DNA from 2 places in the Oceanimonas sp. GK1 genome. Region 2 is predicted to be linked to the other one. Evidence: predicted binding sites of a transcription regulator. Region 2 holds the regulator's gene; the other holds the start of a gene.
The links. The regulator NrdR, encoded in region 2, represses ribonucleotide reductase genes. The targets are predictions, from matches to a motif close to CACNNTATANNGTG.
Positions count from the first base shown of each region.

Region 1 (14,610 bases), 1.2 Mb from region 2:
CGGGTGTAGAAAAATAACAAACCCTCATTCAGACCGAATAAAATCAACAAAAAATCATTAAAAACATAATGTTGTAAACAACACCCACACAGCTGCGGATTCCACACTTCAATACTGACTGATTTTTAGTGATTATTTATGCATTGAACGTATTAAAAAGTTTTTTAACCGTTCAACCGAAAAATGAAATGTTAACAAGCCATTTACAACTAATGTTTTATCAGGTCTTGTGGACCATAAATCCTGACCCTGTTGTCGAAAATGTTTTTTTGCTTCGGCCATGCCGGCTCAGCGGGTCAACCAGCAAGATGGTCCTGTGATCACATCACACCTAAGGCACCGTCAGGCATCAGACACACCGGCTTCGCAACCACAGCCACCCGGCTCAAGGGGGCCGGCCGTGCCCCGTGTTCAGCTTTTGCCCAGTCTGGCCAGGTTTTCGGCCGAGTGTGCATACTATTAGAGCAAACAGACTGATTTTGCAGGGAAAGTCATTTTCAGTGTTGACAGCCCCAGGGCCAGCCTTTACCATGCGCCACGCATTCAAGCGATGCCTCTTCCCCCTTAGTTCAGTCGGTAGAACGGCGGACTGTTAATCCGTATGTCGCTGGTTCAAGTCCAGCAGGGGGAGCCAGTTTAAAAAAGTTGTTCCCCCTTAGTTCAGTCGGTAGAACGGCGGACTGTTAATCCGTATGTCGCTGGTTCAAGTCCAGCAGGGGGAGCCAGACACTGAGAAGCCGGCCCTGTGCCGGCTTTTTTGTTGCTGCTGCCCCTTCACCGGCCGTACTCCTGTTCCGGCACCGCCGCGCCGCCCTTGTCATTCCCGCCGGCTTCGATCATCATGAGCACCAAGTGAGTAACACTGTTGCCCTGCTTCTGTTTTATCTGGCCCGTGAACCCGATCTTCGACAGACAGCGGCATGATCCTTCTGCTATTTATCCCGTTCTTACAAGGATACCGATTATGCGGGAATCCCGTTCTTTCAGTCGGCCCCTGCTGTGGGTGGCCATGGTGCTGGTCTTGCTGAGCCTGCTGCTGCCCTGGTGGTCCACCCTGCGCGCCCTCGGCCATTGGCATCAGCAAGTGCAGCAGCAGCTTCCCGCCTTGCTGACCCCGGCGCCGGCTCCCCTGCCCTTTATTCCCGGCCTGGCCGAGTTGAGCCGGAGTACCCCGGCGGATGCCGGCAACCAGGCCTGGTGGTTTGGTGAACTGGGTACGGTACAGCAGCTGGGCAGCGAAGCGGTGTTTTACCGGCTCGACACACACATGGCCACCCGCCAGTGGCTGAGCCTGTCCCTTCCTCTGATACTGGCCAGCCTGCTGCTCTGTGCCGGTTTGTATGGCCGCTACCGGCGGGCCATGGGCAACCGGCAGGCCTACCTCGGCCGCCTGTTACAGGAGCCGGAGCAGACGCACACCGAGCCGGAAGACGCCCTGGCCCAGGGCATTCTGGAGCTACACCGGCGTTACCGCCAGCAGCTGGACGGCATTCAGCGCGAGCTGGAAGAAGCCCAGCAACAAAGTAACCGGGACAGCCTCACCACCCTCGGCAACCGCTACGCCTTTCGCCGGGATCTGTCCCAATTGCTGGCCAATGAAAACCGCCTCGCCACCGCCACCCTGATGCTGGTGCGCGCCAGTGCCTTGCAGGACATCAACAGCCGTCATGGCTTTCAGGCCGGCGATCAGTATTTGCAGGACATTTCCCGGCTGGTGCGCAAGGTGATTCAGTCCCGACTGGGGGCTCATGCCTACCGCATCAGCGGCAGCGATATCGCCGTGCTGATGCCGGGCCAGTGCGATCCCCTGGCCAAGGCCCTGGGCACCGAGCTGCAGCAGGAGCTGTACCATTACCAGGACGTGCACGAGCTGGACTGCGCCGCTTATATCGGCTTTACCCAGCTGCTGCCGGGGCAGTCTCCGGAAAGCATTCTGATCCGCGCCGATTCGGCCCTGGCCCAGGCCCAGAGCGGTGAGCCCAATGGCTGGCGGATGGTGCTGAAAAACAGTGACGACGAGGATCTGGGCGAGAGTCAGTGGCGCCAGCGGCTGCAAAGCATGCTTGACGGTGACCGCATTTGCCTGATGGTCCAGCCGGCCCGACAGCTCAAACCGTCATTGCCCGGCTACAACGAGATTTTTACCCATTTCCCCAACGACAACGGCGGCGTCTACCCCGCCTCTACCGTGTTTGCCATGCTGCAGCGGCTGGGCATGTCGATGTTGTTTGAGCAAAAGATCATTGAAATGATTTTGCGCAAGGTGGCCGTTAACGAACTGCCAGCCCAGCGCTGGGCCATTAACCTGACTCCGGCCAGCCTGCAGCAGAGCTCCTTTCTGATCTGGCTGGAGCGGGTACTGATGCGCAACCCCAACGTCACCGCCGGTCTGGTGTTCGAGCTCGACGAGCATGTGCTGGAGCACCAGCTGACCAGCGGCAAGCGGCTGCTGGAAATGATCCGGCGCAGCGGCGCCCGCTCGGCCATCAGCAAATTTGGCCATGGCTACGGCTCGTTCCGGCTGCTCAAGGATCTCAAGCCCGACTACGTCAAGCTGGATCCAGAGCTGGTACGCCACCTGCAAGACGACAGCGCCAATCAGCAATTTGTGCGCATGATCATCGATCTGGCCCAGCGACTGGGCTGTCACGTGGTGGCGGAAGGGGTGGAAACGGAAGATCAGAAGCGACTGCTGGAAACCATGTATATCGACGGCGTACAAGGCTATCTGATCAGCAAACCCGTGCCCCTGGCCGACTTCAAGGGGCTGACGCTGACCTCGGTTTAAGCCGATTTCAGCTTGATCAAATAGTTGATAAGCTCACCCAGATGGCGGTAACGGGTGAGCTCTTCCGCGCTGTAGCGGGTAGACATGGTGGACGGATTTTTACGATGCTTGAGGTAGCGCAGGATCTGCAGGCGGTTAAACCCACCCACCTTGTACACGAGCTGCAGCAGGGTCTGCACCTGCTCTTCATCCAGGCCACACAGGCCGGCATAGTCCTGATTGAGCGGGCTGTAAATGTCCACGTCCACTTCCGTCAACCGGCCCTGCTCGTGCAGGTATTCCAGCCACTGCTCCACGTCCATGGGTTTGGCTCCCGACAGCAGCTCAAAGTGCCCCCGGCCGCTGCGGCACCCCGACAGCAGGGTTACCGCCAGGGCGTCGCTGTTGCCGCTGAACCCGACCTCGCCCTGCTCGCTCCAGTCCAGCGCCTGAATGCGAATTTCCGCCTGACCGCCTTCGCCGTCCCTGACCTTGAAAATAAACACGCCGTCTCCGCCGGTTGCGATAAAGAGTCAATCTTGGCGTAATAGCCGGTGTGAGTCAAAGCCGGACTTCACAGCCCGCCGCCGTGGGTGTAAGGTTCGCCGCTCAAACTTGTTTTTCCGCTGTCGCAGGAGTTGTCATGATGCCCAATAAGGAAGTCACCTACACCATATCCGAATTGGCCGACGAGTTTGATGTGACCCCGCGCACCCTCCGCCACTACGAGGAGCTGGGCCTGCTGATGCCCAAACGCAGGGGCAACAGCCGCATTTACAGTCACAAAGACCGCATTCGCCTGACCCTGACCCTGCGCGGCAAACGGCTCGGTTTCAGCCTGGCGGAAATGCGCGAACTGTTTGAACTTTACGACGCCGAGCACAGCACCCGCCCCCAGCTGCATTCCATGATCGCCATGATCGCGGAAAAACGCATTGTGCTGCAGCAGCAGCAGGACGACATTGAAAAAGTACTGGCCGAGCTGGACGCCGCCGACATCAAGGCGCGGGAAGCCCTGGAGAGAATGAAACATCATTGATACGTCTGACGTAAGACGTGATAAGCCCCGCAAAGGCGGGGCTTTTGGCTTTATTCGCTTATGCTGACGCTGGCCAGCTTGTCGAAGTAGTCCGGAAAGGTCTTGGAGGTACAGCCCGGATCCAGGATCACCACCGGGGTATCGCTCAGCGCCACCAGTGAAAAACACATGGCGATGCGGTGATCGTTGTAGGTGGCGATTTCCGCCTCCTGCAGCACCGGCGCCGGGGTCACCACCAGGTAGTCTTCCCCTTCTTCCACCTCGACACCCAGCTTTTTCAGCTCGGTGGCCATGGCGTACAGCCGGTCGGTTTCCTTTACCCGCCAGTTGTAGATGTTGCGAATGCGGGTGGTGCCTTCGGCAAACAAGGCGGTGGTGGCAATGGTCATGGCCGCATCGGGAATGTGGTTCATGTCCATGTCTACCGCCTTCAGCGGCCCCGTATGCTCGGCCTCGATAAAGTCATCCCCCCAGGTGATCTTCGCGCCCATGGCTTCCAGCACATCGGCAAAGCGAATGTCGCCCTGAATGCTGTCACGCCCGATACCGGTGACCCGCACCCGGCCCTTGATGGCGCCGGCGGCCAGGAAATAGGAGGCGGAGGATGCATCCCCTTCCACCAGAAAGGCCCCCGGCGACACATAGGTCTGGTTGCCGGTGATGTAAAAGGTCTGGTAATCGTCGTGCTCCACCACCACCCCGAACTGTTTCATGATATGCAGGGTGATATCGATGTAGGGCTTGGACACCAGTTCGCCCTTGATATGAATGCGGGTATCGCCCGAGGCCATGGGGGCGGCCATCAGGAAGGCGGTGAGGAACTGGCTGGAAACGGAACCGTCGATGTGGACATCGCCGCCCCACAGGCCCTTGCCGTTGATGAACACCGGCGGATAACCGTCGGTCTTGAGATAGCTGATGTCGGCCCCCGCTTCCCGCAGGGCATCCACCAAGTGACCGATGGGGCGCTCCCACATGCGCGGCTCACCGGTCAGGGTAAACTCGCCGGTGCCCAGGCACAGGGCGGCGCACAGCGGACGCATGGCGGTGCCGGCATTGCCGAGAAACAGCGACAGCGGCTCGGCGGCGCTAAACGCCCGGCCCAGACCGTGCACCACGCACTCGGTCTTGTCGTCCGACAACTCGTACTGCACCCCCAGCTGCTTGAGGGCGTCCAGCATGTGACGAATATCATCGCTGTCGAGCAGGTTGGTCAGGCGCGTGGTGCCCTGAGCCAGGGCCGCCAGCAGCAGCGCCCGGTTCGACACCGACTTGGAGCCGGGCAGGTTCACCGTGCCCTCCACCCGGGCAATGGGAGATAGTTTAAGGCTTTCCATAATCTTCCTGGAGATGGGATAAAACGTTCGAAGCTACCCTGACGTTATCAGGGGTTCATCAACAGGGCAAGCGGCTTGCCCTGTTGATGGTCGGCAGTAGCAATCAGGCGGCTCGACCCAGCACTGTCTTCAACGCCTCAATACAGCGGCGGTTTTCAGCTTCAAGGCCAATGCTGATGCGCAGGCAGGTGGGCAGGCCGTAGCCCGCGATGGGCCGCACAATGACCCCTTCCCGCAGCAATGCCTGATAGACCGGGCCGGCGTCGCGCTGCAGATCCAGGGTAATGAAATTGCCCCTGGAGGGAATGTAGCTCAGCCCCTGCTCCCTGAAGAAGGCTTCATACATGGCCATGCCCTGGCTGTTCAGGGCCACCGCCTCGGCGAGATAAGCCTCATCGGCCAGCGCCGCTTCCGCCGCCACCAGGGCCAGACTGTTGCAGTTAAACGGCTCGCGCACTCGGTTCAGTACCGATACCAGCTCGGGATGGCACACCATGTAACCCACCCGCAGTCCCGCCAGGCCGTAGGCCTTGGAGAAGGTGCGCGACACGATAAGATTCGGGTATTGCTTCAGCCAGTCGATGGACGGCAGGCGCTCTTCCTCGGCCACGTACTCGGTATAGGCCTCGTCCAGTACCACCAGCACCTGTTCCGGCACGCGGTCCATAAAGGCCTTTACTTCCTCTTTGGTGAGGAAGGTGCCGGTCGGGTTGTTGGGGTTGGTGATGCACACCAGCCGGGTAGCGGGAGTGATTGCCGCCGCCATGGCGTCGAGATCGTGGCCGCAGTCAACCGCCGGCACTTCCACCGCTTTGGCGCCATGAGCCTGGGTGGCCAGGGCGTAGACGATAAAGGTGTACTGGGAATAAACCACTTCCTGCTCTGGCCCCACAAAGGTGTGGAACAAGAGATCAATCAGCTCGTTGGAGCCGTTGCCCAGGATCAGTTGATCGATATTCACCTGAAGCTTGTTGGCCAACGCCGTTTTCAAGGCAAAACCGTTGGCATCGGGATAGCGCGCCAGCTCCGGCAGCGCCTTCTGAATGGCGGCAATGGCCTTGGGGCCAGGCCCCAGCGGGTTTTCGTTGGAGGCCAGCTTGACGCTGTGACTGATGCCGAGCTCCCGCTCCAGCTCTTCCACCGGCTTGCCCGGCTGATAAGGATGCAGCCCCGGAACGCCCGGGTTGGCCAGGGCCAGAAAATCAATACTCACAATGGCTCCTTGTATATATTCTGATGACTTTAGCCCACAGACTGTCGTGGTTTGTATGGCCGTGCAAGCTCGTCGGTCAAGGGGTATCTGTTTCGCCGACACGCCGTAAACACATCCATGTGGGCTCCACTGCGCCATCCCTGGCGCAGAGGGTACGGCGAAACAGATACCCCTTGCCCTTCTCGCGCAATACCGAGCCGTCAGGCAGACTCTGGCAGGCGATCCTCAACATACACGAAGCAGCAGCGGGGATTGCCGAAGCCGACCATAAAATGCCATGGATGGCATTTTCGAGCGCCCCATGGAGGGGCTTGAAGCGTGTCGGCGGAGTGCAACCGCGCTGCTGCTTCGCATGGCGAGTTCACAGCCATTCGTGACTTAAAGACAACTTAAGACTTGAGGCTTATTTCGCGTGCCGCTTGGCGAACGCATCCATAAAGTCGACCAGCGCCTGTACCCCTTCAATGGGCATGGCGTTGTACACGCTGGCACGCATGCCGCCCACGATGCGGTGGCCCTTGAGCGCCAGCAGACCGGCGGCCTTGGCTTCCTTCAGGAAGGCGTCGTTGAGGGACTCGTCCTTCAGCTGAAACGGAATGTTCATCCAGGAACGGGCACTGGGGTGCACCCGGTTCTCATAGAAATCACTGCCGTCCACGTAGCTGTAAAGCAGCTCGGCCTTGGCCTGGTTCTGCTTGCCGATGGCTTCTACCCCACCCTTTTCTTTCAGCCACTGGAATACCAGACCGGCCAGATACCAGGCGTAAGTGGGCGGCGTATTGAGCATGGAATCGGCCTTGGCCATGGCGGCGTAGTCCATGATGGCCGGCACATTGGCGCAGGCCTGGTCGAGCAGATCGTCGCGCACGATCACCACCGCCAGGCCGGAGGGGCCGATGTTCTTCTGGGCGCCGGCATAAATGATGCCGAACTTGCTCACGTCCACCGGGCGGGAAAGAATGGTGGAGGACATGTCCGCCACCAGGGGCACGTCGCCGGTGTCGGGAATAAAGTCGTACTCAATGCCTTCCACGGTTTCGTTCGGGCAGTAATGTACGTAGGCGGCGGAGGGATCCAGATCCCAGCTGGTAGCCAGTTTGCGCGGCTCTTCGCCGGCTTCAAAGCCGTCCAGCACCCGTACCTGGCCCACCTTCTCGGCCTCGGCCACGGCGGCGCGGGACCACTGACCGGTCACGATGTAATCGGCCCTGGCGTTCTTGCCCATCAGGTTCAGCGGCACGGCGGCAAACTGGCCGCGACCACCGCCCTGCAGGAACAACACCTTGTAATTGTCGGGGATGTGCATCAGCTCGCGCAGATCCCGCTCGGCCTGGGCCGCCACCGCCATGTAATCGGCACCGCGATGGCTGAGCTCCATCACCGACACGCCCAACCCGTTAAAGTCGCGAAACTCGGCCTGCGCCCGCTGCATCACTTCCACCGGCAGCATGGCCGGACCTGCGCTGAAGTTGTAAACCATCTTCTCCATTTTCCCTGAGTTAACCTGCTAATGTGGAACACCGTGAACTCGGTGCTTTCATCGTTTTACACGGCGCGCAAGCGCCAAGTCAAAGCAAAAATGTGACTTCAATTACAAAAAAGAGGCCCGCAGGCCTCAGTGTTATTCCTCGTCGATGGCCGGGGCGGAGGCATCATCGATGCTCCCGGACGCCAGGCCCTCTTCGCCCTCGATCGGCTCATCGTCGTCTTCGGGCTCTTCAATGCGCTGCAGCCCCACCACCTGTTCGTCTTCTCCGGTGCGGATCAAACGCACGCCGGCGGTGTTGCGGCTGATCAGGCTCACTTCCGACACTCGGGTGCGCACCAGGGTACCGCCATTGGTGATCAGCATGATCTCGTTGGCTTCATCTACCTGAATGGCCCCCACCACGGCACCGTTGCGATCGCTCACCTTGATGGAGACCACGCCCAGGGTGGCCCGGCTCTTGGTGGGATATTCCTCAAGGGAAGTGCGCTTGCCGTAACCGTTGGCGGTGGCGGTCAGAATGGCACCCTCGCCGCGCGGTACGATCAGCGATACCACACTGTCATCGTCGCCCAGACGAATGCCGCGCACGCCGGTGGCGGTACGGCCCATGGCCCGCACCTGATCCTCGTGGAAACGCACCACCTTGCCGGCGTCGGAGAACAGCATGATCTCGTTGTCGCCGTCGGTGATGTCCACCCCGATCAGCTCATCGCCCTCGGTGAGGTTGATGGCGCGAATGCCCGAGGCCAGCGGCCGGCTGAAGGCGGTCAGCTCGGTTTTCTTGACCGTCCCCTGGCGGGTGGCAAAGAACACCGCCTTGTCGTCGGCATATTCCTTCACCGGCAGAATGGCGGTGATGCGCTCGTCCTCGCCCAGGGGCAGCAGGTTGACGATGGGCCGGCCACGGGCGGTGCGGCTGGCTTCCGGCAACTGGTAGACCTTGAGCCAGTACACCTTGCCGGCGGTGGAGAAGCACAGAATGGTGTCGTGGGTGTTGGCCACCAGCAGCCGCTCGACGAAGTCTTCTTCCTTCATCCGCGTGGCCGACTTGCCCCGGCCGCCCCGGCGCTGGGCCTCGTAGTCGGTCAGCGGCTGGTACTTGACGTAACCCTGGTGGGACAGGGTCACCACCACGTCTTCCTGGGTGATCAGGTCTTCCAGGTTGATCTCGGCGCTGGAAGTGGTGATCTCGGTGCGGCGCTGGTCGCCAAACTGCTCCTTGATCGCTTCCAGCTCCTCGCGGATCACTTCCATCAGGCGGGTGGTACTGTTGAGAATGTGCAGCAACTCGGCAATCTGATCCAGCAGCGCCTTGTACTCTTCCAGGATCTTTTCGTGCTCCAGGCCTGTCAGGCGGTGCAGGCGCAGTTCCAGAATGGCCTGGGCCTGCTGCTCGGTCAGGTAGTACTGGCCGTCACGAATGCCGTATTCCGGCTCCAGCCATTCCGGACGAGCGGCATCGTCACCGGCGCGCTCCAGCATGCTGGCCACGTTGCCCAGCTCCCAGCCCTGAGCCAGCAGCCCGGCCTTGGCTTCCGCCGGGGTCGGTGAGCGGCGAATAAGCTCAATCACCGGATCGATGTTGGCCAGAGCAATGGCCAGGCCTTCCAGGATATGAGCCCGGTCCCGCGCCTTGCGCAGTTCAAATACGGTGCGGCGGGTGACCACTTCGCGCCGGTGCTGAATAAAGCACTCCAGCATGTCCTTCAGGTTGAAGGTGCGCGGCTGATTGTTGTCCAGCGCCACCATATTGATGCCGAACACGGTCTGCATCTGGGTCTGGGCGTACAGGTTGTTGAGGATCACCTCGCCCACCTCGCCCCGGCGCACTTCAATCACAATGCGCATACCGTCCTTGTCGGACTCGTCACGCAGGGCGGAAATGCCTTCAATCCGTTTTTCTTTGACCAGCTCGGCAATCTTTTCAATCAACCGCGCCTTGTTCACCTGGTAAGGCAGCTCGGAGACGATGATGGTCTCGCGGCCGGTTTTCTCGTCGGTTTCAATCTCCGCCAGGGCACGCACGTAGATCTTGCCACGGCCGGTGCGGTAGGCGTCGAAAATGCCCGACTTGCCGTTGATGATGCCGCCAGTGGGAAAATCCGGGCCGGGGATCAGCTCAATCAGCTGATCGATACTGATGTGCTCGTCGTCGATCAGCGCCAGGCAGCCATCCACCACCTCGTTGAGGTTATGGGGCGGAATATTGGTGGCCATGCCTACGGCAATGCCGGAAGAGCCGTTCACCAGCAGGTTGGGCACCTTGGTGGGCATCACCGCCGGGATCAGCTCGGTGCCGTCGTAGTTGGGCACCCAGTCAACGGTTTCCTTGTCCAGATCCGCCAGCAATTCGTGGGCGATTTTGTCCATGCGCACTTCGGTGTAACGCATGGCGGCGGCGGAGTCGCCGTCCACCGAGCCGAAGTTGCCCTGGCCGTCGACCAGGGTGTAGCGCATGGAGAAGTCCTGAGCCATGCGCACTATGGTGTCGTATACCGCGCTGTCGCCGTGGGGGTGATATTTACCTATTACGTCGCCCACCACACGGGCCGACTTTTTATAGGGTTTGTTCCAGTCGTTGCCGAGTTCGTTCATGGCGAACAGCACGCGGCGATGCACCGGCTTCAGGCCGTCTCGAACATCAGGAAGGGCACGCCCCACGATCACGCTCATGGCGTAGTCGAGATAGGAGCGCTTCAACTCTTCCTCGATGTTGATCGGCATGATTTCTCGGGCCAAATCGGTCATAGCAAGCCTTGTCCCCAGGTTATTGATTATATGGCTTTAAAAAGCGTGCCATTCTACCACAGTTCCGGCCCGACGGGAGCCGCTACGGCAAGTCTCGTTACCGGGCCGGTGGCACTGGCGCAAATTGGACGGTTTTTCGCGGGCTGGCGGCCCCGGGCCGCTTGGTTATAATGGACGCCTCAATCGGCCAGGCACTTAAGGCAACTTTTTCATGAACGTAGATCAACAGGAAATCGACAAGTTCGAGGCCATGGCCTCACGCTGGTGGGACATGGACGGCGACTTCAAGCCGCTGCACGACATCAACCCGCTGCGCCTGGGCTGGATTGCCGACAAGGCCAATGGTCTGTTTGGCAAGCAGGTGATCGACATCGGCTGTGGCGGCGGCATTCTCAGCGAAAGCCTGGCCCGGGAAGGGGCCGAGGTCACCGGTGTTGACATGGGCCAGGAGCCGCTGGCGGTGGCCCGGCTGCATGCCCTGGAAAGCGGCGTCAGCGTCCATTACCGCCAGGCCACCGCCGAGCAGATGGCCGCGGAGCGCCCCGAGCAGTTTGACCTGGTGACCTGCATGGAAATGCTGGAGCACGTGCCCGAGCCGGCATCGGTGGTGGCGGCCTGCGCGCAACTGGCCAAACCCGGCGCCAACCTGGTGTTTTCCACCATCAACCGCAATCCCAAGGCCTGGCTGCTGATGATCGCCGCCGCCGAGCACCTGCTGAAAATGGTGCCCAAGGGCACCCACGATCACCGCAAGTTTATTCGCCCCGCCGAGCTGTGCCGCTTCATCGAAGCCGCCGGCCTGGTGGTCAAGGACATTCAGGGCGTGGTGTACCGGCCGCTGCACGGCGACTTTGCCCTCAGCCGCGACGCCGACGTCAATTACATGATCCACGCCATCAAACCGGAGTAAACCATGCTCAAGGCGGTCCTGTTCGATCTCGACGGCACCCTGCTCGACACCGCCGGGGACATGGGGGCGGCGGCCAACTTTGTGATCACCGGGCTGGGGCTCAGCGCCCTGCCCGACGAGGTGCTGGCCTGCACCACCTCCGACGGCTCCTACGCCCTGCTCAGGGCCGGCATTCCGCCGGCCCTGATCGAACAGCACGGGCTCGAGCAATTGCGGGACCGCATGCTGGGCTTTTATCGCCAGAACCTGTGCCACCACACTCGGCCCTATGCCGGTGTGCCCGAGCTGCTGGACTGGCTGAACCAGAACGACATTCCCTGGGGCGTGGTCACCAACAAGCCGGCGGCGCTCACCGAGCCGCTGCTGGCCGGCCTGCCGCTGTTTGCCCGCTGCGGCGTCACCGTCAGTGCCGACACCCTGCCCTTTAAAAAGCCCCATCCGGCGCCCTTGCTGCATGCGGCGGAGCAACTGGGGGTGGCCGCCGGCCATTGCGTGTACGTGGGCGATCACCGGCGCGACATTGAAGCGGGCCTGGCCGCCGGCATGAGCACCCTGGCCGCCGGCTGGGGCTATGTGTCGGCGGGCGAGGATCCCTACCGCTGGCAGGCGAAAGGGGTAATGGACTCTGTTGAAGCACTTTCGTACTGGCTTAAAGGGGCCTTGGACCCCGGCTGCTGAAAGATCCCGCGGATCCGCAAGCAGGCGTTTTTTGCAAGCCAAATATTTCAAAAAAAGTTTTTCGCCGGCCACAAAAAAACCAGTGTTTTGGTAATGCCAGAGCGCCAACGCCACAGCAGTTAGTGAACACAAACATCGGGTCACTTCACACAGATTATCCACAAGCTGCCCAGATCCCGGGCGGGTTGAGAATCGGCAATCAACCCTCTATATTGTGCCCATTCCAACTAAGACAACTAGATGTTGTGTTTACGCCACACAGCAACCACACTATATAGGGTGGTTGTCGCGCACGGGCTTGAGCGGCACAACACCACTGGGAGAAGGTCCATCTCATGAATAAACATCTGCTGGTTACCAAACGCTCCGGCGCCAAGGAGCCCATCGATCTGGACAAGATCCATCGGGTGATCACCTGGGCCGCCGAAGGCCTGGACAACGTCTCCGTGTCCCAGGTGGAGCTGCGCTCCCATATCCAGTTTTATGACGGTATCCGCACCGAAGACATTCACGAGACCATCATCAAGGCCGCCGCGGATTTGATCTCCGAGCAGACCCCGGACTACCAGTATCTGGCCGCCCGCCTGGCCATGTTCCACCTGCGCAAGAAGGCCTACGGTGAATTCGAGCCGCCCCACTTTTATGATCACGTGGTGCGCCTGACCGAGATGGGCAAGTACGACCAGCACATTCTGGCGGACTACAGCCGCGACGAACTCAACGAGCTTAACGGCCGCCTGCACCACGAGCGCGACATGGACTTCTCCTATGCCGCCATCAAGCAGCTCGAAGGCAAGTACCTGGTACAGAACCGGGTGACCGGCGACATTTACGAAAGCCCCCAGTTCCTGTACATGCTGGTGGCTGCCTGCCTGTTCTCCAAGTATCCGAAAGAGACCCGGTTGGACTACGTGACCCGTTTCTACGACGCCGTGTCCACCTTCAAAATTTCCCTGCCCACGCCCATCATGTCCGGCGTGCGCACCCCCACCCGCCAGTTCAGCTCCTGCGTGCTGATCGAGTGCGGCGACAGCCTGGATTCCATCAACGCCACTTCCGGCGCCATCGTGCGTTATGTGTCCCAGCGTGCCGGCATCGGCATCAACGCCGGCCGCATTCGCGCCCTCGGCAGCCCCATCCGTGGTGGCGAGGCCTTCCACACTGGCTGTATTCCCTTCTACAAGCACTTTCAGACCGCGGTTAAATGCTGCTCCCAGGGCGGCGTGCGCGGCGGTGCCGCCACCCTGTTCTACCCCATGTGGCACCTGGAAGTGGAATCTTTGCTGGTGCTCAAGAACAACCGGGGCGTGGAAGAAAACCGCGTGCGGCACATGGACTACGGCGTGCAGATCAACCGGCTGATGTACCAGCGCCTGATCAAGGGCGGCGACATCACCCTGTTCAGCCCGTCCGATGTACCCGGCCTGTACGATGCCTTCTTTGAGGATCAGGCGAAATTCGAGGAGCTGTACGTCAAGTACGAGGCCGACGACAGCATTCGCAAGCGCACCGTCAAGGCGGTGGAGCTGTTCTCGCTGATGATGCAGGAGCGGGCCGGCACCGGTCGCATCTATGTGCAGAACGTGGATCACTGCAACACCCACAGCCCCTTCGACCCCAAGGTCGCCCCGGTGCGCCAGAGCAACCTGTGCCTGGAAATCGCCCTGCCCACCAAGCCGCTGATGGACATCAACGACGAGAACGGCGAAATCGCCCTGTGCACCCTGTCGGCCTTCAACCTCGGCGCCATCGACAAGCTGGAAGACCTGGAAGGCCTGGCCGATCTGGCGGTACGCGCCCTCGATGCCCTGCTCGACTACCAGGACTATCCGCTGCTGGCCGCTCAAAAAGGCTCCATGAACCGCCGTACCCTGGGCATTGGCGTGATCAACTACGCCTACTACCTGGCCAAGCACGGTGTGAAATATTCCGACGGCAGCGCCATCGGCCTGACCCACAAGACCTTTGAAGCCATTCAGTACTATCTGCTGAAAGCCTCGGTACAGCTGGCCAGGGAATTCGGCCCCTGCCCGGCGTTCAATGAGACCACCTACGCTCAGGGCATTCTGCCCATCGACACCTATAAAAAGGATCTCGATGCCATCTGCCAGGAGCCGCTGCACCTCAACTGGGAAGCCCTGCGGGAAGAAATCAAGACCACCGGCCTGCGCAACAGTACCCTGACCGCGCTGATGCCCTCCGAGACCTCCAGCCAGATCTCCAACGCCACCAACGGCATCGAGCCGCCCCGGGGCCTGGTCTCGGTCAAGGCCTCCAAGGACGGCATTCTCAAGCAGGTGGTGCCGGAGTACGAGCGCCTCAAGAGCCAGTACGAGCTGCTGTGGCAGATGCCGTCCAACGACGGTTACCTGCAACTGGTGGGCGTGATGCAGAAGTTCGTGGATCAGGCCATTTCCGCCAACACCAAC
Region 1 covers NC_016745.1:2,443,613-2,458,222, forward strand. Annotated here, with positions in the region: tRNA gene GU3_RS11585 (tRNA-Asn) at 559-634, shown strand; tRNA gene GU3_RS11590 (tRNA-Asn) at 650-725, shown strand; gene GU3_RS11595 (EAL domain-containing protein) at 965-2,788, shown strand; gene GU3_RS11600 (hypothetical protein) at 2,785-3,273, opposite strand; gene GU3_RS11605 (MerR family DNA-binding transcriptional regulator) at 3,411-3,806, shown strand; gene aroA (3-phosphoshikimate 1-carboxyvinyltransferase) at 3,857-5,143, opposite strand; gene hisC (histidinol-phosphate transaminase) at 5,247-6,356, opposite strand; gene serC (3-phosphoserine/phosphohydroxythreonine transaminase) at 6,760-7,845, opposite strand; gene gyrA (DNA topoisomerase (ATP-hydrolyzing) subunit A) at 7,978-10,593, opposite strand; gene ubiG (bifunctional 2-polyprenyl-6-hydroxyphenol methylase/3-demethylubiquinol 3-O-methyltransferase UbiG) at 10,805-11,503, shown strand; gene GU3_RS11635 (HAD family hydrolase) at 11,507-12,181, shown strand; gene nrdA (class 1a ribonucleoside-diphosphate reductase subunit alpha) at 12,517-14,610, shown strand, end outside.
Region 1: a site for NrdR is predicted at 12,450-12,463, ahead of nrdA (class 1a ribonucleoside-diphosphate reductase subunit alpha). Genes of this name have one in related genera too.

Region 2 (14,610 bases):
AAGATAAAGCCGGACTTTTCCACCTGATCGGCGAAATCGGCGTTTTCCGCCAGAAAGCCGTAACCGGGGTGAATGGCCACGGCGTCGGTCACTTCGGCGGCGGCGATGATGGACGGCACGTTCAGGTAAGACTGGGTGGCCTGGTTGCCACCGATGCAGATGGACTCGTCGGCCAGCAGCACGTGCTTGAGATCGCGGTCGGCGGTGGAGTGAACCGCCACCGTCTTGATCCCGAGCTCCTTACAGGCGCGCAGAATGCGAAGGGCGATTTCACCGCGGTTGGCGATGACTACTTTATCCAGCATGGGAATTCCTTATTCGATGATGAACAGGGGCTCGTCGAATTCAACGGGCTGGGCGTTGTCGACCAGAATGGCCTTCACCACGCCGGCCTTGTCGGCCTCGATCTGGTTCATCATCTTCATGGCTTCAACAATACACAGGGTGTCGCCCACGTTCACGGTCTGGCCCACTTCCACGAAGTTTTTGGCACCGGGGCTGGAGGCGCGGTAGAAGGTACCGACCATGGGGGAACGCATCACGTGGCCGCTCAGCTCGGGGGTGGCGGCTTCAGCGGCCGGGGCCGCAGGGGCGGCGGCAGGGGCAGCGGCGGGAGCCGGGGCGGCCTGCACCTGATACTGGGGCATCATCTGGGCCGGCGCCGGGGCGCCATAGCGGCTGATGCGTACCGATTCTTCACCCTCGGCAATTTCCAGCTCGGCGATACCGGATTCTTCAACCAGTTCGATCAGTTTCTTGATTTTACGAATATCCATGAGCGTTCTCTTTAGTTTTGTTGATGCTGATATGAATCAGCGACGGGCCAGATAGCGGGCCGCCGCCTCAAGGGCAAATTCGTAACCATCGGCACCCAGGCCACAGATCACCCCCACCGCCTTGTCTGCCAGGTAGGAATGATGGCGGAAGGGCTCGCGGGCGTGCACATTCGACAGATGCACTTCAATGAAGGGAATGTTCACGCCCAGCAGGGCATCACGAATGGCCACACTGGTGTGGGTGAAGGCGGCGGGATTGATGATGATAAAATCCTGCCGGCCATCGGCCTGGTGGATGGCGTCGAGCAGAACGTGCTCCGCGTTGGACTGGACATGGCTGAGGTCGATATCACGCCCGGCGGCCTGCTCGGTCAGGCGGGCAACGATGTCGTTCAGGCTGTTGTTGCCATAAATGCCCGGTTCGCGTCGGCCCAGCAGGTTAAGGTTTGGCCCGTTGAGCAGCAGAATTCGGTATTTATCGGCCATTGTGCAGCAATCCTCGTCAATCTTGCGGTATTCACGTCGAGTTACAGGGAGCCTAGCGTTTTTTGCCGGTCGCTGGCAAATAAAAATACGCGTTTCGACCCGGTGCGCCCAATTATAGTGATTTCATGAAAATTGGCAGCAATTTACTGGTCTAATGACTAATAATTTTTTATCCGTGCGAAGGGATACGGCAGGCTACAGGCAGGATGAACGGCAGAACGTTCCGCAAACTGTGATTGTTGCTGCGACAAAAAGCGACAGCAACTGAACGGCAGGCATAAAAAAACGCCGCTGGAAGCGGCGTTTTTCAGTGGCGGGGCTGGGTCAGGCGACCTGGCTGCGCTCTTCGATCAGGCGATCCACCACACTCGGATCCGCCAGGGTGGAGGTATCCCCCAGGGAGTCGGTCTCGCCGGTGGCAATCTTGCGCAGAATGCGACGCATGATCTTGCCGGAGCGGGTCTTGGGCAGGCCTTCGGCCCAGTGGATCACGTCGGGCGTGGCGATGGGGCCGATTTCCTTGCGCACCCAGTCCTTCACTTCCTTGTGCAGCTCGGCGGACGGCACTTCGCCGGCGTTGAGCGTCACATAGGCGTAGATGCCCTGGCCCTTGATGTCGTGGGGAACCCCCACCACGGCAGCCTCGGCGATCTTCGGATGGGCCACCAGCGCCGACTCGATCTCGGCGGTGCCCATGCGGTGGCCGGACACGTTCAGTACGTCGTCCACCCTGCCGGTGATCCAGTAGTAGCCGTCTTCGTCGCGGCGGGCGCCGTCACCACTGAAGTAGGTGCCGGGGAAGGTGGAGAAGTAGGTCTGCTCAAAGCGGTCGTGGTCACCGAACACGGTGCGCATCTGACCGGGCCAGGAGTCCAGGATCACCAGGTTGCCGTCGGTGGCCCCTTGCAGCTGGTTGCCTTCACCGTCTACCAGCGCCGGCTGCACGCCAAAGAAGGGGCGGGTAGCGGAGCCGGGCTTGAGATCGGTGGCGCCGGGCAGCGGGGTGATCAAAATGCCGCCGGTTTCGGTCTGCCACCAGGTGTCCACGATGGGACAGCGTTCGTCGCCGATCACCCGGTAGTACCATTCCCAGGCTTCCGGGTTAATGGGCTCACCCACCGAGCCCAGAATGCGCAGGCTGGCGCGGCTGGTGTCTTCCACCGCTTCGTCACCCTTGGCCATAAAGGCACGGATGGCGGTCGGCGCGGTGTACAGAATGTTGACCTGGTGCTTGTCGACCACCTGGGCCATGCGGTTGGTCTTGGGATAGTTGGGCACGCCTTCAAACAGCAGGGTGGTGGCACCGTTGGCCAGGGGGCCGTAGATCAGGTAGCTGTGACCGGTGATCCAGCCCACGTCGGCGGTACACCAGTACACATCGCCCGGGTGGTAGTCAAAGACATACTTGAAGGTCATGGCGGCATACACCAGGTAGCCACCGGTGGTGTGCAGCACGCCCTTGGGGGTGCCGGTGGAGCCGGAGGTGTACAGAATGAACAACGGATCTTCGGCGTTCATTTCCGCCGGGGGGCAGTCGGTACTGACCTTGGCCACGGCTTCGTGCCACCAGATATCACGATGATCATGCCAGGCGATGTTGCCACCGGTGCGCTGATACACGATCACGCTCTTGATGGTGGTGACCTCGGGGTTGGTCAGGGCTTCATCCACGTTGGCCTTGAGCGCCACCCGGCGACCGCCACGCAGGCCCTCGTCGGCGGTGATCACCACCTTGGCCTTGGAATCGATAATACGGCTGGCCAGCGCATCGGGAGAGAAGCCGCCAAACACCACGGAATGCACGGCGCCAATGCGGGTACAGGCCAGCATGGCCACGGCCGCTTCCACCACCATGGGCATGTAGATGCTGACCACGTCGCCCTTCTGCACGCCCTTGGCCTTCAGCACGTTGGCAAAGCGGCACACCTGCTCGTGCAGCTCGCGGTAGGTGACCTTCTTGTCGTCCTCGGGGCTGTCGCCTTCCCAGATAATGGCGACCTCATCGGCCTTGGTGGCCAGATGACGGTCGATACAGTTGGCAGACAGGTTCAGGGTGCCGTCTTCAAACCACTTGATGCTGATGTGGCCGGGATCGTAGGAGGTGTTCTTGACCTTGGTGTAGGGTTTGATCCAGTCAACGATTTTGCCCTGCTCACCCCAGAAGGCATCGGGGTTGTCAATGGATTGCTGATACATGGCCTGATAGCCGGCCTCGTCCAGCAACGCGGTCTTTGCAATTTCGGGCTTGACCGGATGAACCTTTACTTCACTCATTATTCCGCTCCTTGGTTGTAACCATTGGTTAACAAGGTGACCCAGATGGTCGTTACGCTCAATTAGACTTTCGGCTAGCCAAAGCCCGCCGGGCTGGGTGCATCATGCTTTCCCTGCCCAGTATACGGTCTTGCGAGGCGCTTGCCAGCCTCCTGTTAACGACGGTTTAAAGTGGGTTCCGGTGCCAGCGCCAGGTACATCAGTGCCGTGGTCAGGGCATCGCCAAAGGCGGTATGGCGTGCCAGCAGGGGCACCTTCAGCTGGCGGGCCATGTGCTCGAAGTCGAGGTTGGGATCGATCTCGGGGTTTTGCCGCAGCTGACGCCGCCGGTAGAGGTGGGCCAGCTCAATGTGGCGGTTGGGCAGCTCAAAGCCGAACTGCTCCCGGGTCAGCCGGCTCAGAATGGCAATGTCGAAGCGCACGTGATAGCCCAGCAGCGGCCGGTTCTGAATAAACCCCAGCAGCCGGCCCAAGGCCTCGTGGGTAGGGGATCCTTCCCCCAGATCCTGATGGCGCAGGCCGTGAATGCGAATGCTGTCGCCGGTGAGCTTGGGGCTGGCGCCCAGGGTCAGCTCCAGCCGCTGGCTGGTGAGCACCCGGCGGCCACGAATGGGCACGGCGGCAATGGTCAGCACATCGGCCCGGCGCGGATCCAGGCCGGTGGTTTCGGTGTCGATGGCGATGATCTCATCGCCCCGGTAGGGCTCGAACAGGTGACGCCAGGGGCTGTCGGCGAACTTGCGCGCCAGCCACAACCGCTTCAGTGGCAGCATGTTGACTCCGTTTTGTGACTGTTGGTCATTCCGGGCTAGGCCCCGGAATCCATTCTGCAGACCACGGTGCAATCCGCCTCGGACACCGGCCTGCGCCAGCATGACGGCACCCTACAATCCCCGGATCTGAAAGTGCACTTCCAGTTTCTGCTTGAATTTCTTGACCACGTGCAGGGCATGGCGCAGCAGATCCCGCTGGTGCCGGGGCAGGGCGGCCGGATCCAGCAACTGGCTGAGGCCGTCGCCGCCCCGGGCCAGCTGCTGCTCCAGCCGCAGTTGCCAGAACAGGGTCAGCGCCGCACTCAGGTTGTCGGCCTGCTCCGGTTCGAAAATGTGCTGGTCGGTGAGCAGACGAATGCGCTCCAGGGTGTTGGTTTCAAACACCCCCTGCTCCAGGGCCAGGGCCCGCACCCCCTGCACCACCGGAAAGATGCCGCCGCGTTTGATGTCGAGCCCCTTGTCGGACTGCTTGATGTCCCCAAAAAAGGTCAGCGGGGTGTGAAAGCGCAGCGCCTGAGCGGCGAACTCGCTCAGCAGCAGATCCCGGCCCTTGACCGCCGCCAGCAGGTGCTTCTGAAAACGCCGCACCAGGGACTCGCGCCCGGCAATAAAGTGGGGATCGGCGATAATGGCCAGTTGCATATGGCTGTCCGGGGTATTGCGGCTGACCCAGTGGTCGAGGCAGGCGGTCCAGTCGTCCAGGCGCTTTACCCAGTCGGGATTGTTGACCATCACCTTACCCGGGCAGGGCGGATAGCCGAGCCGCTCCAGATAACGGCTGAACTGCTCGGCGTAGGGCAGCACCTCGGCGGGGCTGAGATTCTGATCCAGTATCAGGGCATTGTCCTGATCGGTTTTCAGTACCTGCTCGCCTCGGCCCTCGCTGCCCAGCACCATCAGCGCCAGCCGGTCGTGCAGCTCGGGCGGAAAGGCGAACGCAAAGGCCTTGCGCATCAGCTGGCTGTTGAGGCTGGCCAGCAGCTTCATGATAAAGGGCAGGCGCACGCCGTTGTTGTGCAGGTTTTCCACCAGCATGCCGAGAGTGGCAGCGGCCTCGGCCAGCTCGTCGATGTTGCCGGCCCGCAGTATGCGCAGCCCCAGCACCTGGGAGTGGGTGGAAAACTGGCTGAGCAGCTGGGTCATCTCGAGAATGCCTGCCAGCTGCTCACCTTCCATCACCGCCACCCGCTCAATTTTTTTCTGCACCATCAGCATCAGGGCATTGAACAGAAAGTCGCCCTTTTGCACCGACACCAGGTTGAAGCTGGCCAGCACATGCACCGGCTCGCCGGCGGGCAGTGCGTCGAGTACGGCGCCGTAAAGCAGATCGGTGCCGGTGAGCATGCCAAAGCTGCCGTCGTGGGCCACGATCAGCGACTCCAGGTGATGGGTTTTGAGCAGCTGGGTGGCCTGAAAAATCGAGGTCTGGCCGTCGATCACCATGGCCGGCTGTATGTTGCTGTTGTCGATACGGGTAAGAATGAACTCCGACAGGTTCTTGCGGGGCGCCGCGGTTTGTTGCCGGCCCTGAAGATCCTGCTGAAACCAGGCGGCAAAGTCCGGATTGTCGGTCATCAGGGTGAGAAAGGCCTGGGTCGGCAGCACAAAGCACAGGGTTTCTTCCAGCGCCACATAGCCGTGGCGGCATTCACCGTCGAACTGGCCGCGAAGGTCGAACAAGTCGTCAGTGGTGTACTGGGCGAACACCTCGCCCCGCTCCTTGTGGCGCTCTTCCACCACGCCCTTGAGAATGATGTAAAGGCAGTCGAGCAGCTGCCCGGGCTCCAGAATGGTTTCCCCCCGGGCAAAATAGGCGATGTCGGTCTGGTCGAGCAGATCCTGGCGCTGGTCCAGGGTCAGGGTATTAAAGGGCGGATGATCGAAATTGAACTGATCCTGCATAAGGCCTCCTTGCCGTTATCCGCCCAGTATTACAGTGGTACCGGCTTTTGCCAGCCGACTTTGGTCGCAGGCGAAACTATAGCAGCAGGGTGTCGGCGAACCAGAGAACCACGGCGTAGCGCAGCGCCTTGCCGATAAACACCAGCAGGGTAAACAGTGCCAGCGGTACCCGCATGATGCCGGCGATAAAGGTCAGGGCATCGCCGCCCACCGGCGCCCAGGCCAGCAGCAGCGACCATACCCCAAAGCGCTGAAACCAGCGCTGGGCCCGGTCGAGCTGCTTGTCGTTCACCGGAAACCAGCGTTTGTGGCGGTAGTGCAGCAGGTATTTGCCCAGCCCCCAGTTGACCATGGAGCCAAGGGTATTGCCGATGCTGGCCAGAGCCCACAGCAGCAGGGCGGCGTCGGGCTGGCGGGTGAGCACCGCCGCCAGCACCACTTCCGAATAAAAGGGGGCTATGGTGGCCGCCAGCAGGCTGCTGCCAAACACCAGCAGGTAATCAGTCATAGAGGGCCTCGGGCCAGCTCTGTTCGGCGGCCTGCACCAGGTGTTGAAACAGCCGTCGCTGACAGGACAGGTAGGGCAGGTATTCCGGGTGCCACTGCACTCCCAGCAGATAGTGATCCGTGGTGCTTTCAATGGCCTGCACAAAGCCGTCCAGATCCCGGGCCACCACCGCCAGGCCGCCGCCGAGGCGGTCCACCGCCTGATGATGCAGGCTGTTAATGCGCCAGCGGGGCTGTTGCATAATGTGGCTGAGTCGGCCGTTGCCACAGCCAATGGCGGTCTTGCGCGGCAGCGGCGTGCGCCGGTTGGAGGTATGCAGTCGCTGCGGGCGAATATCGGCGTGCAGCGAGCCGCCCAGCACCACGTTGATAAGCTGAGCGCCCCGGCAGATGCCGAGCAGGGGCAGGCTGGTGTCGAGGGCGTGCTCAATCAGCTCTATCTCAAAGGCATCCCGCTCCGGATCCGCCGGCGCCCGCCCGGTGTCGTGGCCGTACAATGCGGCGTCGATGTCGTCGCCGCCGCCGATGATTAAGCCTTGCAGCTGGTCGCGCCGGTGCCGGTGCATGTTGGCCGGGGTCAGGTGCAGGCCCCGGCCGCCGGCGAGATGCAGGGCCAGGCGGCTGGCCCACCAGGCCAGGGGCAGCCGGCTGTTGGGGCCGGTCACGCCGATCAGCGCAGCCATGGGCGTACCTTCAGGCTCCAGGGATCGATAAAGTCGGGGGTCAGTTGATCCAGGTGTGTCAGATAGGCCCGGCAGGCCCCGGCCAGGCGCTGCTCGTTACTGGCCAGCCGTTCCACCTGCAGCCAGCCGGTCCAGGCGTGGCGCAGGGACCACGCCGGGTTGTCGATATCGGAGTTGGGCAGCCGGTAGTGCAGGGTGGGGCGCTTGTGGACCTTGTCGTCCTGTACCACCGCCTGCACTTTGGACTCGTCGTGCCAGGCCAGCAGGGGCAGCAAGTCCATGGCCCGGTTGCGGGTCGGGTTCCAGGCCAGGTAGTCGGCGGTAAAGCCGGCCATGTCGGGCCGGTAGCGGGGGTTCAGCACCAGTCGCACATAGTCCTTGGGAAAAGCGCGAATATAGGGGGAAATTTTGCGGGCGGTGACGATGTCTTCGTGCTCCGTCAGCCAGTCGTGCAGGCACAGGTAGGCGCGAAAGTAGCGCAGCAGAGTGGCAATGCCGGTATCTGGCAGCTCGGGGTTGAGGTGCAGGCCAAAGGCATAATACAGGGCGTGGCGGGTGCCATGGGCGCCGTGTTGGCGCAGCTGTTCAAACAGGCGGTTGAGCTCATCGAGCCGGGACAGGGGCAGGGGCGGGCACACCAGCTCCAGCGGCACCAGTTGCCGTGCCAGGCTGCCCAGCAACTCGGTGGCGGCCTGCTCCAGCTCGCCGGGCGGGTGCCGGCGCTGGGCCCGGGCCAGTTGCTTGAGGTAGTCAAAGTCGAGCTCGGCGCGAAAATCCCCCAGGGGCGTGGCAATCTCGAACTCGTATTCGGACACCGGCCGGCGCTCGCCTTCCAGGGTGTCGGCCACCAGGGCCACCAGTTGCGGCAGGGACAGGCCGCTCAGCTCCAGCTCCACCCCCAGCCGGCGTTCGGCACCTGCTGAGGTATGCGGCTCGGGGGGCAGGGGCAGTGACATGGGCTCTCCTTGGTCAGCGGTAAGGGGTCAGCAGTCGTGGTTCAGCCGTGGCGGGTCAGCCACAAGTATAGAAAGAAGCTGGCCCAGCTCAGCCCCAGCAGGGCCCAGGGCAGCAGGCCGGCGCGGACCGACGGGGCCGGTGCCGATGCCGGCTCCGGGGCGGCATCGGTGCCGGTGTCCTGCTGGCGTTGTTGCTGCCGGCGGGCCTTGTCGGCGGCGCGGGCCCTGGCCTTTTGCTGCTTCTTGTATTCTTCTATGCCCTTCTGAATGCCCTGAGCAATGAGCCGGGTCTGCTCCTTGGTCTGGCCCGGGCGCTGGGTGGCTTTGGCCACCCGCTCGGCTTCGGCCTGGGTTTCGGGCGAGGCCTCGGATTTTTTGTGCTTGCTGTAACGCATGGGCTGGCCTATTCCGCCACGTTGTTGAGGTAGTGCAGATCCATGATAAACACCGCCTGCAGCAGATGGGCGGCAGCGGCATAAAAGCCTTGCCCGTCCCGCTCGCCACAGCGTTCTGCAAAGGCCGGCAGCCAGTCGATGAGCTGAGTGTTGGCCAGCTCCCGCTGCTGGTCGAGCAATCGGGCGCGCGCCTCATCATCGCTGTCGGCGGCGGCCAGGGCCAGGGTGCCCATCATTTCCAGCTGATTGCACACATGCAGCGGGTCGTCGTCGTTCAACTGGGTGCCGTGCTGCTTGAGCAACACCGTCATCAGCAGCAGGGCCTCCTGGTCGGGCTCGGTCAGGCTGGTGATGTTGAGCAGCGACGGCGCCGCCGTCAGGGCCTGCCACCGTTGTGCCAGGCCGGCCTGGGGCTGGCTCAGTTGCAGCGCCAGCTCCGCCTGGCGACGAAAGGCCTCGGCAGCCTCGGTCAGCGGATCCAGGGTGGCCAGGCTGTCGAGAAAGCGGTGCATGTCGTAACCGCCGAATTCGTTAAGATCGTCTTCGCTCAGGGGGGCGGCAAAGAGGGCGGTAAACCAGTGATACAGCTCGGCTCGGCGCTGGGAAGTGACTCTGAACGCTTGCATAATCCCCTTTCACTTTAAATGGTCGGCCCTCGTCGGGCAGTGAATTGAAACCCCATTCTATCGGGTTTGCCGGTCAACTTCATGCTCGGGGGAGAAAGGGGGCTTGTGTTAATGGGTTTTCAACTTTTTGTGAACTTTTCAACATTAAAGTAAAAAAAACGTGTTTAGCCGGGCTTCGGGGCTAGGCCAGGCTGCCGCTTGGGGGTACACTCTGGCTTTCAGTGACAATCCCCCATGAGTCAGGAGAGACGGATGTTAAAGCGTGAGATGAATATCGCCGACTATGATCCCCAGCTGTGGCAGGCCATCAGCGATGAAACCGTGCGCCAGGAAGAGCACATTGAGCTGATCGCTTCCGAAAACTACACCAGCCCGCGGGTGATGCAGGCTCAGGGTTCCCAGCTGACCAACAAATACGCCGAAGGTTACCCGGGCAAGCGTTTCTACGGCGGCTGTGAATACGTCGACGTGGTGGAAGAGCTGGCCATTGAGCGCGTTAAAGAGCTGTTTGGCGCCACCTGGGCCAACGTGCAGCCGCACTCCGGCTCTCAGGCCAACTCTGCCGTCTTCCTGGCCCTGGTCAAGCCCGGCGACACCGTGATGGGCATGAACCTGGCCCACGGTGGTCACCTGACTCATGGCTCTCCCGCCAACTTCTCCGGCCGCCTGTACAACATCGTGCCCTACGGCATCAACGATGAGGGCGTGATCGATTATGAAGAAATGGAGCGTCTGGCCGTTGAGCACAAGCCGAAGATGATCATCGGCGGCTTCTCCGCCTTCTCCGGCATCGTGGACTGGGCCCGCATGCGCGAAATCGCCGACAAGGTAGGCGCCTGGTTCATGGTCGACATGGCCCACGTGGCTGGCCTTATCGCCGCCGGTGTATACCCCAACCCGCTGCCCCACGCCCACGTGGTGACCTCCACCACCCACAAGACCCTGGCCGGTCCCCGTGGCGGCATCATTCTGTCTGCCGCCAACAACGAAGAGCTGGAAAAGAAACTGAACTCCGCCGTGTTCCCGGGTGGTCAGGGTGGCCCGCTGATGCACGTCATCGCCGGCAAGGCCGTGGCCTTCAAGGAAGCCCTGGAGCCCGAGTTCAAGGAATATCAGGCTCAGGTGGTGAAAAACGCCCAGGCCATGGCCGACGAGTTCCAGAAGCGTGGCTTTAAAGTGGTTTCCGGTGGTACTCACAACCACCTGTTCCTGCTGGATCTGATCGACAAGGACATCACCGGTAAGGAAGCCGACGCCGCCCTGGGTCGTGCTTTCATCACCGTGAACAAGAACGCCGTGCCCAACGATCCGCGCTCGCCGTTCGTGACTTCCGGTATCCGTATCGGTACCCCGGCGGTGACCCGTCGCGGTTTCCGTGAAGCCGAAGTGCGCCAGCTGGCCGGCTGGATCTGCGATGTGCTGAGCAACATCAACGACGACGCCACCATTGCTCGCGTGAAAGAGCAGGTGCTGGACATCTGTCGTCGCCACCCGGTTTACGCGTAAGCGTTAACGGGATGGGTGAACAGGGACTGGGGACTGGTGTTTCCGGTCCCTTTTTTATTGCCGGTTATTAACCGGGCATCGAGGTTGCCGCTGCGCGGCAATATGCGGGCAAGGCTGCCCGCGCTCCAAAGGCGGCATGCTTCTGTGGAGCGCAGGCTGCCAGCCTGCATTAGCGCCGCAGGCGCTCTATCCAGTCCCGAGTCCCCAATCCCGAGTCCCTGTATTTAACTCCCCGCTTTAAATCCACAGCCCGCTTCTTTACACTAACAGCCGGTTAACAGGCCCCGCGGAGGCACCATGCACTGCCCCTTTTGTAACGCAACCGAAACCAAGGTGATCGACTCCCGTCTGGTGGGGGATGGCCTGCAGGTGCGCCGGCGGCGGGAGTGCAATGCCTGCCGGGAGCGTTTTACCACCTTTGAAACCGCCGAGCTGGTGATGCCGCGCATCATCAAGACCAGCGGTATTCGCGAGCCCTTCAACGAAGACAAGCTGGAAGCGGGCATGCAGCGGGCGCTGGAAAAGCGGCCGGTCAGCACCGAGGCCATTGAGCAGGCCATCAGCCGCATCAAATCCCGGCTGCGCGCCACCGGCGAGCGGGAGGTGCCTTCAGAGCTGGTGGGCAACCTGGTGATGGAAGAGCTCAAGCAGCTCGACAAGGTGGCCTACATTCGCTTCGCGTCCGTATACCGTTGTTTTGAAGATCTGCGCCAGTTTGGCGAAGAGATAGCCCGCCTGGAGCAATAAGTGTTCACAAAAGACGATGCGCGCTGGATGGCCAGGGCGCTTGAGCTGGCCCGTCGCGGCCGTTTTACCACCAGCCCCAATCCGGCGGTGGGCTGTGTGGTGGTTAAGGATGGCAACCTGGTGGGCGAGGGCTTTCACCAGCGCGCCGGCGGCCCTCACGCCGAGGTGTTTGCCCTGCGCGAAGCCGGCGCCGCCGCTCAGGGCGCCACCGCCTACGTGACCCTGGAGCCCTGCTCTCACCATGGCCGTACGCCGCCCTGCGCCCAGGGGCTGATTGACGCCGGCGTGACCCGGGTGGTGGCCGCCATGGTGGATCCCAACCCCCGGGTGGCGGGCCGCGGCCTGGCCATGCTGCGTGAGGCAGGCATTCAGGCCGAGGCCGGACTGATGAGCGAGGCGGCGGAGGCGGTGAATGTGGGGTTTCTGCACCGCATGCGTACCGGCCGGCCCTTTGTGACGCTCAAGCTGGCCGCCAGCCTGGATGGCCGTACCGCGCTGGCCAACGGCGAAAGCCAGTGGATCACCGGCCCCGCCGCCCGGCGCGACGTACAGCGCCATCGGGCGCAAAGCTGCGCCCTGCTCTCCGGCGCCGACACCGTGCTGATGGACAACGCCGCCCTCAATGTACGCTGGGCCGAGCTGCCCGCCTCGCTGCGCCATGCCTATGCCGAGCAGGAACTGCGCCAGCCCCTGCGCATTGTGATCGACACCCAAAACCGGCTGCACTCAGGGCTGCGGCTGTTTGCGCAGCCCGGCCCCATTTTATTGCTGCGCGGCCAGGTTACCGGCGGCTTTGGCGACGAGGTGGAAGAGTGCGTATTGCCGCTAACCTCTCATGGCAAGCTGGATCTGGCCCTGCTGCTGGATGAGCTGGGCCGGCGTCAGCTCAATCACCTCTGGGTAGAGGCGGGGGCCACCCTGGGGGGCGCCCTGGTTGCGGCCGGACTTATCAACGAGCTGGTGCTCTATCAGGCCCCCATGCTGATGGGCAACCCGGCCCGGGGCCTGCTGGCGCTGCCGGAATTTACCGCCATGAGTCAGCCGCCCCGGCTGGCCTGGCAGGACTGCCGCTTTGTGGGCGGCGATCTCAAACTGATTGCAAGGGTAACCGACTGATGTTTACCGGTATTGTTGAAGCCACCGGCACCCTGGCCGCCATTGAACGCAAGGGCGCCTCCTCGGTGATCCGCATTCACTGCCCGACATTGGACCTGTCCGATGTGGCGCTGGGCGACTCCATCGCCACCAACGGCGTGTGTCTTACGGTCACGGCGCTGGGCAAGGATTACTACTGCGCAGACGTGTCAATTGAAACCCTTAATCGCACCGGCTTTGCGGATTACCAGTCCGGGCAGGCGGTGAACCTGGAAAAGGCGCTGTTGCCCACCACCCGTCTCGGCGGCCATCTGGTGTCCGGCCATGTGGACGGCGTGGGGCGCATCAGCAAAAAGGCCAAGGTAGGGTTTGCCATTGAGCTGTGGATCGACGCCCCGGCAGAACTTTCCCGTTATATTGCCGAAAAGGGCTCCATCACCGTGGACGGCATTAGCCTGACCGTGAACGCGGTGGCGGGCGCGGCCTTTAAATTGACGCTGGTGCCCCATACATTGGATAACACCACACTGAATGACTGGCAGGTTGGCCGCAGCGTCAACCTGGAGGTAGACATTATCGCCCGCTATCTGGAACGCCTGCTGAGCGGCGGCCAGAGTGAAGCGTCAAGCGGACTGACCCTGGCGACCCTGGCCGCCAGCGGTTTTGTGAAATAGCGGCTAACCGAATCAACCAAGGGGAACATCATGGCCTTAAGCAGTACCCAGGAAATCATCGACGATATTCGTCAGGGCAAAATGGTCATTCTGATGGATGACGAAGACCGGGAAAACGAAGGCGATCTGATCATGGCCGCCGAGCACGTGCGCCCGGAAGACATCAATTTTATGGCCAAATACGGTCGGGGCCTGATTTGTCTGACCCTGACCGAGGCCCGCTGCCGCCAGCTCGACATTCCCCAGATGGTGAGCCGCAACACCGAGCAGTTCTCCACCGCCTTTACCGTGTCCATCGAGGCCGCGGAAGGGGTGACCACCGGTATTTCCGCCGCCGATCGGGCCCGTACCGTGCAGGCCGCCGTGGCCAAGGATGCCAAGCCCGCCGATCTGGTGCAGCCCGGCCATATCTTTCCGCTCAAGGCCCAGAACGGCGGTGTGCTGACCCGCGCCGGCCATACTGAGGCGGGCTGTGACCTGGCCCGGCTGGCGGGGCTGGAGCCGTCGGCGGTGATCGTGGAAATCCTTAACGAAGACGGCACCATGGCCCGCCGTCCGGATCTGGAAAAGTTCGCCGAGCAGCACGGCATCAAGCTGGGCACCATCGCCGATCTCATCGAGTACCGCAACCAGAACGAAACCACCATCGAGCAGGTGGCCCGCTGTAAACTGCCCACCGAGCACGGCGAGTTCGAACTGGTGACCTTTCGCGACACCATCGACAACCAGGTGCACTTTGCCCTGCGCAAGGGCGAGATCAAGGCCGACCAGCCGGCGCTGGTGCGGGTGCATATTCACGACATGCTCACCGATGTGCTGATGACCGACCGCCATGCCAGCCGCAGCTGGCCGCTGGACAAGTCGATGGCGCGCATCGCCGACGAGGGCGGCGTGCTGGTGATCCTCGGCAAGGAGGAAACCCCCGACCATCTGCTGTCGGTGGTGCGCATGTTTGAAGCCGCCGACAAGGGCGAGCGGCCCGAGGCGGCCAAGCGCCAGGGTACCTCCCGCCGGGTGGGCGTGGGCTCGCAGATTTTGCGCGCCATGGGCGTGGGCAAGATGCGCCTGCTGAGCTCCCCCAAGCGTTACCATGCCCTGTCCGGCTTTGGCCTGGAAGTGGTGGAGTACGTCACCGAGTAAGCAGACTCGTTACCCCCGCGAAGGCGGGGGTCCATTCTGCGGATCTACCCTGTTACCCCTTCGCTTTCCC
Region 2 covers NC_016745.1:1,232,004-1,246,613, forward strand. Annotated here, with positions in the region: gene accC (acetyl-CoA carboxylase biotin carboxylase subunit) at 1-305, opposite strand, end outside; gene accB (acetyl-CoA carboxylase biotin carboxyl carrier protein) at 315-776, opposite strand; gene aroQ (type II 3-dehydroquinate dehydratase) at 813-1,262, opposite strand; gene acs (acetate--CoA ligase) at 1,587-3,536, opposite strand; gene GU3_RS05950 (3'-5' exonuclease) at 3,692-4,309, opposite strand; gene GU3_RS05955 (putative nucleotidyltransferase substrate binding domain-containing protein) at 4,421-6,211, opposite strand; gene GU3_RS05960 (YqaA family protein) at 6,288-6,719, opposite strand; gene GU3_RS05965 (gamma-glutamyl-gamma-aminobutyrate hydrolase family protein) at 6,712-7,401, opposite strand; gene GU3_RS05970 (amidoligase family protein) at 7,389-8,357, opposite strand; gene GU3_RS05975 (DUF2956 domain-containing protein) at 8,399-8,752, opposite strand; gene GU3_RS05980 (molecular chaperone TorD family protein) at 8,761-9,378, opposite strand; gene glyA (serine hydroxymethyltransferase) at 9,631-10,884, shown strand; gene nrdR (transcriptional regulator NrdR) at 11,182-11,631, shown strand; gene ribD (bifunctional diaminohydroxyphosphoribosylaminopyrimidine deaminase/5-amino-6-(5-phosphoribosylamino)uracil reductase RibD) at 11,632-12,747, shown strand; gene GU3_RS06000 (riboflavin synthase) at 12,747-13,400, shown strand; gene ribBA (bifunctional 3,4-dihydroxy-2-butanone-4-phosphate synthase/GTP cyclohydrolase II) at 13,431-14,540, shown strand.